One region of the Pseudomonas sp. B392_1p genome, then DNA from elsewhere that is predicted to be linked to it. Evidence: predicted binding sites of a transcription regulator. Region 1 holds the regulator's gene; each other region holds the start of a gene.
What was found. Region 1 encodes sigma-54, which starts transcription at its own class of promoters, with help from an activator protein. Its sites were predicted from a motif close to ANTGGCATNNANNTTGCTNT; they were not measured.
Positions count from the first base shown of each region.

Region 2: flgB (flagellar basal body rod protein FlgB) is a predicted target of sigma-54. The motif match lies at 817-836, and genes of this name have one in related genera.
Region 3: flgB (flagellar basal body rod protein FlgB) is a predicted target of sigma-54. The motif match lies at 1,185-1,204, and genes of this name have one in related genera.
Region 4: glnA (type I glutamate--ammonia ligase) is a predicted target of sigma-54. The motif match lies at 1,224-1,243, and genes of this name have one in related genera.

Region 1 is NZ_JBQPXM010000008.1:107,823-110,022, forward strand. It holds gene ptsN (PTS IIA-like nitrogen regulatory protein PtsN) at 1-106, opposite strand, end outside; gene hpf (ribosome hibernation-promoting factor, HPF/YfiA family) at 116-424, opposite strand; gene ACTV8E_RS12945 (RNA polymerase factor sigma-54) at 554-2,050, opposite strand; gene lptB (LPS export ABC transporter ATP-binding protein) at 2,181-2,200, opposite strand, start outside.
Region 2 is NZ_JBQPXM010000014.1:76,432-78,631, reverse strand. It holds gene recA (recombinase RecA) at 1-41, shown strand, start outside; gene recX (recombination regulator RecX) at 53-517, shown strand; gene flgB (flagellar basal body rod protein FlgB) at 914-1,321, shown strand; gene flgC (flagellar basal body rod protein FlgC) at 1,325-1,771, shown strand; gene ACTV8E_RS17950 (flagellar hook assembly protein FlgD) at 1,786-2,200, shown strand, end outside.
Region 3 is NZ_JBQPXM010000001.1:266,286-268,485, reverse strand. It holds gene ACTV8E_RS01265 (flagellar hook capping FlgD N-terminal domain-containing protein) at 1-362, opposite strand, end outside; gene flgC (flagellar basal body rod protein FlgC) at 362-790, opposite strand; gene flgB (flagellar basal body rod protein FlgB) at 793-1,152, opposite strand; gene flgA (flagellar basal body P-ring formation chaperone FlgA) at 1,337-2,017, shown strand.
Region 4 is NZ_JBQPXM010000004.1:100,288-102,487, forward strand. It holds gene thiI (tRNA uracil 4-sulfurtransferase ThiI) at 1-889, opposite strand, end outside; gene glnA (type I glutamate--ammonia ligase) at 1,354-2,200, shown strand, end outside.

The DNA of each region.
Region 1 (2,200 bases):
CCCGGTCGAGCAAGTGGGCGATCTGTTCCAGGACGCGTTTTTTACTGCCTCCCGGCACGTTCACCAAGGAACGGCCGGGGGTCAGGATATCTTCAAGTCGGATCATGGTGTGGAATCAGCGGACGGTTGCGCCCTGCTCGCGTTCGAGCTGCTTTTCCTTGTATTTGATTAATTGGCGATCCAGCTTGTCGACCAAGAGGTCGATGGCTGCGTACATATCATCGTGTTCGGCAGTGCCCACGATTTCGCCACCGGCAACATGCAGTGTGGCGTCGATTTTTTGCTTCAGTTTTTCCACTTGCAGTATCACCTGTACGTTGGTGATACGGTCGAAGTGGCGCTCCAGTCGGGTGAATTTGTCGTCGATATAATCGCGCAGGGCGTCGGTCACTACCAGTTGGTGTCCACTGATGTTGACTTGCATACCGTATTCTCCTTCTTGCCGCGTGGATGGCGCAGACCAAGGGCCTGCAGCCGGAACACTGTGGCTTGGGCGACTTGCGCAGACATGGACGGTTGTCGGTCCTGCACCAGCCTGTCCCCCAAGAGCTTGCTACATCAGTCGCTTGCGTTCACTGGACGGTGCGATCCCCATGGATTCGCGGTACTTGGCTACCGTGCGCCGGGCGACTTGAATACCTTGTGCTTCCAGTAGACCAGCGATCTTGCTGTCACTCAATGGCTTTTTGGCGTTTTCCGCCGCGACCAGCTTTTTGATGATGGCGCGGATCGCGGTGGATGAACATTCTCCGCCTTCGGCGGTGCTCACGTGGCTGGAAAAGAAGTATTTCAGTTCGTAAATACCACGCGGGGTGTGCATGAATTTTTGTGTGGTGACCCGCGAGATGGTCGACTCATGCATGCCCACCGCTTCGGCAATGTCATGCAGGACCAGGGGCTTCATCGCTTCGTCGCCGTATTCGAGAAAGCCGCGCTGATGCTCGACGATCTGCGTGGCCACTTTCATCAAGGTTTCATTGCGGCTTTGCAGGCTCTTGATGAACCAGCGCGCTTCCTGCAATTGGTTGCGCATGAAGGTGTTGTCCGTACTGGTATCGGCGCGCCGCACGAAGCCTGCGTATTGCGGGTTGACGCGCAGACGCGGCACGGATTCCTGATTCAGCTCCACCAGCCAGCGATCGTTGTGCTTGCGCACGATCACGTCCGGCACGATGTATTCCGGTTCGCTGGCTTCGATTTGCGAGCCGGGACGCGGGTTGAGGCTCTGGATCAATTCAACTACCTGGCGTAGCTCATCCTCCTTGAGCTTGAGGCGGCGCATCAGCAGGGCATAGTCGCGGCTACCCAGCAGCTCGAGGTGATCGCCGACCAGGCGCTGGGCTTCGACAAGCCAGGGAGTGCTGTTCGGCAATTGGCGCAGTTGCAGCAGCAGGCATTCGCGCAGGTCGCGCGCGGCCACACCGGCGGGCTCGAAGTGTTGCAGACGACGCAGAACGGTTTCGATTTCATCGAGCTCGATGTCCAGCTCCGGGTCGAAGGCGGCGAGCACTTCCTCCAGGGATTCCTCCAGATACCCCTGGTCGTTGATGCAGTCGATCAAGGTTTCGGCGATCAACCGGTCGGTATTGGACATGGGCGCCAGGTTGAGCTGCCAGAGCAGGTGCGTTTGCAGGCTTTCGCCTGGCGCGGTGCGCGAGGTGAAGTCCCACTCTTCGTCATCATTACTCGGCAGGCTGCTGGCGCTGGTCTGGTAGACGTCTTCCCAGGCGGTATCCACAGGCAGCTCGTTGGGAATCCGTTCATTCCACTCGCCACCGTCATCAAGGTTTTCAACCGTGGGAATGCTGCTTTCCTGAAGGGCTATTTCCTGGCTGCCAGGGTTGGGCAGTTCGTCGCCGTCGGCCAGCGGGTCGGCGTTGTCAAAATCCTCCCCCTCCTCCTGACGTTCGAGCATCGGATTAGATTCCAGGGCTTCCTGGATTTCCTGCTGGAGATCCAGAGTAGACAGTTGCAGAAGTCGTATGGCCTGTTGCAGCTGCGGGGTCATCGTCAGCTGCTGGCCCATCTTGAGAACGAGCGATGGTTTCATGGCAGACCTTGATTGCCGGCGTCTAAGCGCCATCCACTAGCGGGCGCCGCAGCGCCATGGAAGCAAATTATATGCCTGATATTTCTTGGGAATTCCAGTATCTGATATTACGGACTGAGCACGGCATCAATCAGAGTCGGAATTCGTGGC
Region 2 (2,200 bases), on a different contig from region 1:
CAAAGGCTACTGCCAAGGCGGAACTGGCCAGCGACCAGTAATCGTCTGATCTATGGCTATTGTTCTGGATACGCCTGTTGCTGTGCGTCGGGTTGCGATGGACCTGCTGGCGCGCCGCGAACATGGGCGCGCCGAGTTGACCCGCAAGCTACGTCAGCGTGGCGCGCCGCCTGAGCTGATCGACAGCGCTCTCGACCGATTGACGGAAGAAGGACTGCTCAATGAGGCGCGTTATCTGGAAAGCTATATCGCCAGTCGCGCCCGCGCCGGTTGTGGCCCAGCGCGAATTCGCGAAGAGCTTACCCAGCGTGGCCTGCCGCGTGCCGAAGTCGAGCAGGCACTGAGTCAATGCGAGGTGGACTGGACCGAGCAGCTACGCGAGGTCTGGCGGCGCAAGTTCGCCGGTCAGCTGCCGCAGGACGCCAAGGAGCGCGCTCGGCAAGGACGCTTCCTGGCGTATCGTGGTTATCCGCTGGAGCAGATCGGTCGCTTGCTGCGCAATGCGCTGGATGATTGAGATGCGTCTTCTGAGGCCCAGAGCTGCGCAGTTGTAATAAACCCTCTTCGCTGACCTTGTCTTTCTTGGCGAGGTGACCACCTTCACTGCAATCCGAGCCATTGCGCGCGCGCATTGTGGAAGGCTCGACCTCGGGCCGAGCTCTTGCTGTCGGGGCGACATCACTGGTCTTGCGGATGGCGAGTTCGTCACGGGTTTTGCCGCCTTGATTGCCGTCAGGCGGTAAACGCTTGCCGCTATTTTGCTAACCGGGCGCAGTAACGTCCTCCCGGGCTCGCTGAATCATGGCTGTCCATGCAAGTGGCACAATGATTGCTTTATCTCAGCCAGTATCCGCGGTCGGCAATTGTCTGGCGACCGCAGTTCCCTGTCCCAATGATGGGAAAGAGGTTGAGCATGAGCATCAGTTTCGACAAAGCCCTGGGCATTCATGAGAAGGCGTTGAGCTTCCGCTCCCAGCGTGCCGAGGTCTTGGCCAATAACATCGCCAACGCCGACACGCCGCATTACAAGGCGCGTGATGTGGAATTTTCCAGCGTCCTCGCGGCGCAGATGGAGCAGAGCAAAGGCAGCACGTTCAGCCTGAATCGTACCCAGGCCCGCCATATCGAAGGCGAGGGCGTGTCCTTCAGTGAAGCGGCGCTGCAATACCGCACCCCGCATCACCCGTCCATCGACGGCAACACCGTCGATGCACAGGTCGAGCAGGCCAGCTACGCGCAGAACGCCGTGGACTTTCAAGCCAGCTTTACCTTCCTCAACAGTAAATTCAAAGGGCTGATGTCGGCCCTGCGCGGAGAGTAAGCCATGTCGCTGACCAACGTGTTCAACATCGCCGGTAGTGGCATGAGCGCCCAGAGCACCCGTCTGAATACCGTGGCGAGCAACATCGCCAACGCCGAGACCGTGTCCTCCAGCATCGATCAGACCTATCGTGCCCGTAAGCCGGTGTTTGCCACCGTGTTGCACGATGCGACCAATCCCAACGCCAGTCAGTCGCTGTTCGATGAGCGTGGCAATGCCGGCGTCGGTGTGCAGGTCACCGGCATCGTCGAGGACCAGAGCGAGCTGCAGGCCCGCTATGAGCCGAGCCATCCGGCTGCGAACGCGGAAGGCTACGTGTTCTATCCGAACGTCAATGTGGTGGAAGAAATGGCCGACATGATCTCTGCCAGCCGGGCCTTCCAGACCAATGCGGAAATGATGAACACCGCGAAAACCATGATGCAGAAAGTACTGACTCTCGGTCAGTAAGGCGAAGGATCGACATGAGCACTGTCAATAACAACACCGCCCAATCCGTACTGGACCAATACCAGCACAAACCTGCAGCCAAGACCACTGGCGACAGCGCCATGGGCAAGGATTCCTTTCTGCAGCTGCTGGTCGCGCAGATGGAAAATCAGAACCCGCTGGACCCGCAGGACAACACGGCGTTCGTGGCCCAGCTGGCACAGTTCAGCAGCCTGGAAAGCATGAATAACCTGAACTCGACGGTGGAGTCCTTCATGGGTTCCTACCAGTCATCCCAGGCGCTGCAGGCCTCGTCTCTGGTTGGTCGCTCGGTGATCGTGCAAAGCGGTCAGGCGCTGGTGGACACCAGCAAGAGTTTTACCGGCAACGTGGTCATGCCCGCCAGTGGCAGCAACCTGAATATCAAGGTCTACAACGACAGCGGCGCCG
Region 3 (2,200 bases), on a different contig from region 1:
GTGAACTGACCGTTGACCGGCTGATCATTCAGCTCGAGGCTCTCTACGTTCACCGACACTTCCTGGCCTACCAGTCCCGCAGCAGTCAGGGTCTGCAGGTTGTCGGCCAGCACCAGGCTGCTCTGCTGCAGGGTGGCCATATTCTCCATGCTCTTGACCTGCGACATGCTGGCGTACTGCTGCAGGAACTGGCTGCTGTCCACCGGGTTGGTCGGATCCTGGTTCTGGATCTGCGCAACCATCAGAGAGATGAAGTTGTTCTCCATCACGCCCAATTCGCTGAGGTCCACTGCTGCACTGGGCAGCGCGTTTTCATTGGTCAGCGCGCTACTGCGCGAATAGTTGATCGAATCAACGCTCATCAGGCTTCTCCGAGACGCAGCAGACCCTGCTGCATGCTTTTGAGGCGATTGAGGACTTCGACGCTGGTCTCGAAGCTGCGGGTCGCCGACATCATGTCGGTCATTTCCTCGATCTGATTGACCGCCGGGTAAAACACATAGCCATCGGCGCCCGCCAAGGGGTTGCCGGGCTCGTAACGCTTCACTGCCTCACGCTGGTCGGCGACCACATCGAGCACCTGTACATGGGCACCGCCCATGCCGACGCCTCGCGTCAGCTCATCGTTGTTGTACACGGCGGCGAACAGTGGCCGGCGCGCCTGATAGACATCCTCGGCGGAGGTGGCCGCCGAATCGATGTTCGCCAGATTACTGGCCACGGTGTTCAGGCGTACCGTCTGGGCATTCATCGCTGAGCCGGCGATGCGGTAAATGGATTCAAAGGCCATCGTCAACGTCCTTCAATGGCCTGCTTGAGGCCGCGAAATTTCATGGTCAGGAAGGTCAGGCTGGTCTGGAAGTCCATGGCGTTACGCGAGAACTCGGCCTGTTCGACACCCAGCTCCACGGTATTGCCATCCAGAGACGCCTGGAACGGCACCCGGTATTGCAACGGCGAAGCGAGGCTGGACTGAAACAGTTCGGCACTGCTTTCCAGGCGGCTCATTTCCCGGGCGAAGTCAATATCGCGGGCTTGAAAGCCCGGGGTGTCTACGTTGGCCAGGTTGGCGGCAATAATTTCGCTGCGCTGCATGCGCACTTCGAGCGCATGGGCATGCAGCCCAACCACGTCATCAATCCGTATACTCATGCTTCCCCCAAAAAACCGTCACTGGGGAGTGGACAGCAGCTTTCATGCCATTCCGCTATCATTTAGCAGGTAATTGATTTTGTTAGGTTTTATCAGCGTTACAGACGATCGTCGGAGACGCGGATTTCCGTCTTTGACGGCAAAAGGACGCCGCAGCGGAAGTGTTGCTTCCGCCTGCCTGGTCATGTTGCTTGCTTCGCAAAGCCAGGCTGGCGGCGTCAGCGAACAGATCGATCGGGCGCTGCGCACTCATTTACAGCCGCTCCTGCATCACGAGACTCGCCAGCATGGCTGGCAGCAGCCACGCCTGCATCTGGACAACACACTGCCCAGCAGCACGCAAAAATTGCCGGTCTGTACGCAGGACTTACAGGTCAATAACCTGTCACCCCGCCCGGCGCTCCTCAGTCGGCAACGCTACCGAATCGAGTGCGCCACGCCCGCCTGGAGCGTGAACGTGACCAGCCAGGCCGACGTCAGCGTACGGCTGCTGGTCGCCCGGCATACTCTGGAACGCGACCAGTCGCTCAGCGCCGACGATGTACTCGCCCGCCGGCAAAGCGTCAGCAAGAATCGCCAAGGGTTCTATGGACGAGTTGCCGACATCGAAGGCCTCAGCGCCAAGCGGCGTATTCGCACCGGCCAGGTACTCAGCCCGCGGTTGCTCGGCGCGCCCTTGCTGGTGCGGCGTGGCCAGATGGTGACCATTGTCGCCACCCATGACGTCATCGAAGCCGCGACGCAAGGCGAGGCCTTGAGCAACGGCAGCGCCGGTGACCTCATCAGGGTGCGTAATCAGAGCAGCGAAAAAATTATCGAGACGCAAGTGACGGGCGAAGGCGTAGTGACCAGCACGTTCCGCTAAGGAAGCGCTGTATAAGTCGTTACTTCCGCGAAGGCGGGAATCCAGAAGGCCAGGTCGATCATTCCCACGCTCCGCGTGGGAATGCAGCCCGAGGCGCTGTGCGCCTCAGAAGGGACGCGGAGCGTCCCGTGTTCGGTTCGGCTGTGTCTGCGTTAAACGTTGCTAGCCCAAGGGCGGGCGCAA
Region 4 (2,200 bases), on a different contig from region 1:
ACACCTGGGAGATGGCTTCACCGGTAACCAGCGCATCGATGTTCAGCTCGGCAGCGATGCGGCTGGAGGCGCGCAGCATCATGCGCTTGAGCACCACGCCCATCTGGCTGTTGTCGACCTTGCCAAGAATCTCGCCGACCACTTCCTCAAAAGGCACGCTGATAAACAGCACGCGATGGGACGAGCCGAATTTTTGCCACAGATAGTGGGCAACTTCCATCACCCCCAACTCATGGGCACGACCACCGAGGTTGAAGAAGCAAAAATGGGTTAGCAGACCGCGTCGCATCATCTGATAGGCGGCCACGGTAGAGTCGAAACCACCGGACATCAGCACCAGCGTCTGCTCGATGGAGCCCAGCGGATAACCGCCCAGGCCCTGATGCTGCGCATGAATGATATACAAGCGGTCGTAACGCACCTCGAACCGCACCTCGACCTCGGGGCGCTTAAGGTCGATGCCGGCGGCGCCGCACTCCTGGCGCAGGCGGCTGCCCACGAAGCTGGCCAGCTCTACTGAGGTGAACGAATGGGTGTTACCGGAACGCTTGCAGCGCACGGCGAAGATCTTGCCCGGCAACTGTGCGCCAAAATGCTCGCGGCATTTTTCCAACACATCGTCGAAATCGACGTAGGGGTAGTCGTGCACTTCCAGGCAATGCGCGATGCCCGGCGTGTTGCGCAGGCGCTCCAACATCTCGGCCAGTAGCTTCGGCTCAGTCTGCCGGGTTTCCAGCTCCAGGTTGTCCCACTCGCCCTGCACATCCAGTTGCGGATCGAGATCCTTGAGCACCATGCGGATGTTCTTCGCCAGCTGCCGGATGAACTGCTTGCGCACCGGACGGCTCTTGATGGTGATTTCGGCGAAGGGCTTGACGATGACTTTCATGGAAGGCGGGACTGGGCGGGCAGCCAGAAAAAAGAGGGGCGCGAATTATACCGGAAATTGTGCAAGCTTTGATCGATTAATTGCAGCGCGCCCGATTGTCATTGAAAACGCAGCCGTTCAGATGAATCGACTGTCCCAATCGGGTGTGCAGGTCGTAAACGCAGCGGGGTGCCGACAGAGGGTCGAGGCGAAGCACTAGATGAGGCGCAACTCGCAACTCGCAACTCGCACCACTTTGTATCGAAGTGGGCGAGCACGCACTGTTTTGGTGCAAAAGCACGGCTGCAAGCAGAACGAAGCTCCGTAATCAGCGCCATTCATGGCATGTCGGGACACTGGCACACTCATTGCTGTCTTGTGGTGGAGGGTGCCCTGGCGGATCATGCCGCCCCAGCATTACCTAATTCTCTGGGAGTCAGCCGCATTCGGCGTGTACCCCGGTTTGCTTTCCCTTGGAGGACACTATGTCGAAATCGCTGCAACTGATTAAAGACCATGATGTGAAGTGGATTGACCTGCGTTTTACCGATATCAAAGGCCAGCAGCACCACATCACCATGCCGGCGCGCGATGCCGACGACGATTTCTTCGAACACGGCAAGATGTTTGATGGCTCCTCCCTGGCCGGCTGGAAAGGCATCGAAGCCTCCGACATGATTCTGCTGCCGGACGACGCCACGGCCGTACTCGACCCGTTCACCGAAGAGCCGACGCTGATTCTGGTCTGCGACGTGATCGAGCCCTCCACCATGCAGGGCTACGACCGCGACCCGCGCGCCATCGCTCGCCGTGCCGAAGAGTTCCTGAAAAGCACCGGCATCGGCGACACCGTGTTCGTCGGCCCGGAGCCGGAATTCTTCATCTTCGATCAGGTGAAGTTCAAGTCCGACATCTCGGGCTCAATGTTCAAGATCTACTCCGAGCAGGCGTCCTGGAACACCGACGCGGACTTCGAGGGCGGCAACAAGGGTCACCATGTCCCGGTCAAGGGTGGCTACCTGCCGACCCCGCCGAAAGACTATGACCACGAAATCCGCACCGCGATGTGCAACGCCCTGGAAGAGATGGGCCAGTTCGTTGAAATCCATCACCACGAAGTGGCGACGGCCGGTCAGAACGAAATCGGCGTGCGTTTCAATACGTTGGTCACCAAGGCCGACGAAGTTCAGACCCTCAAGTACTGCGTGCACAACGTCGCCGATGCCTACGGCAAGACCGCGACCTTCATGCCAAAACCGCTGTACGGCGACAACGGCTCGGGCATGCACGTGCACCTGTCGATTGCCAAAGATGGCAAGAACACCTTTGCGG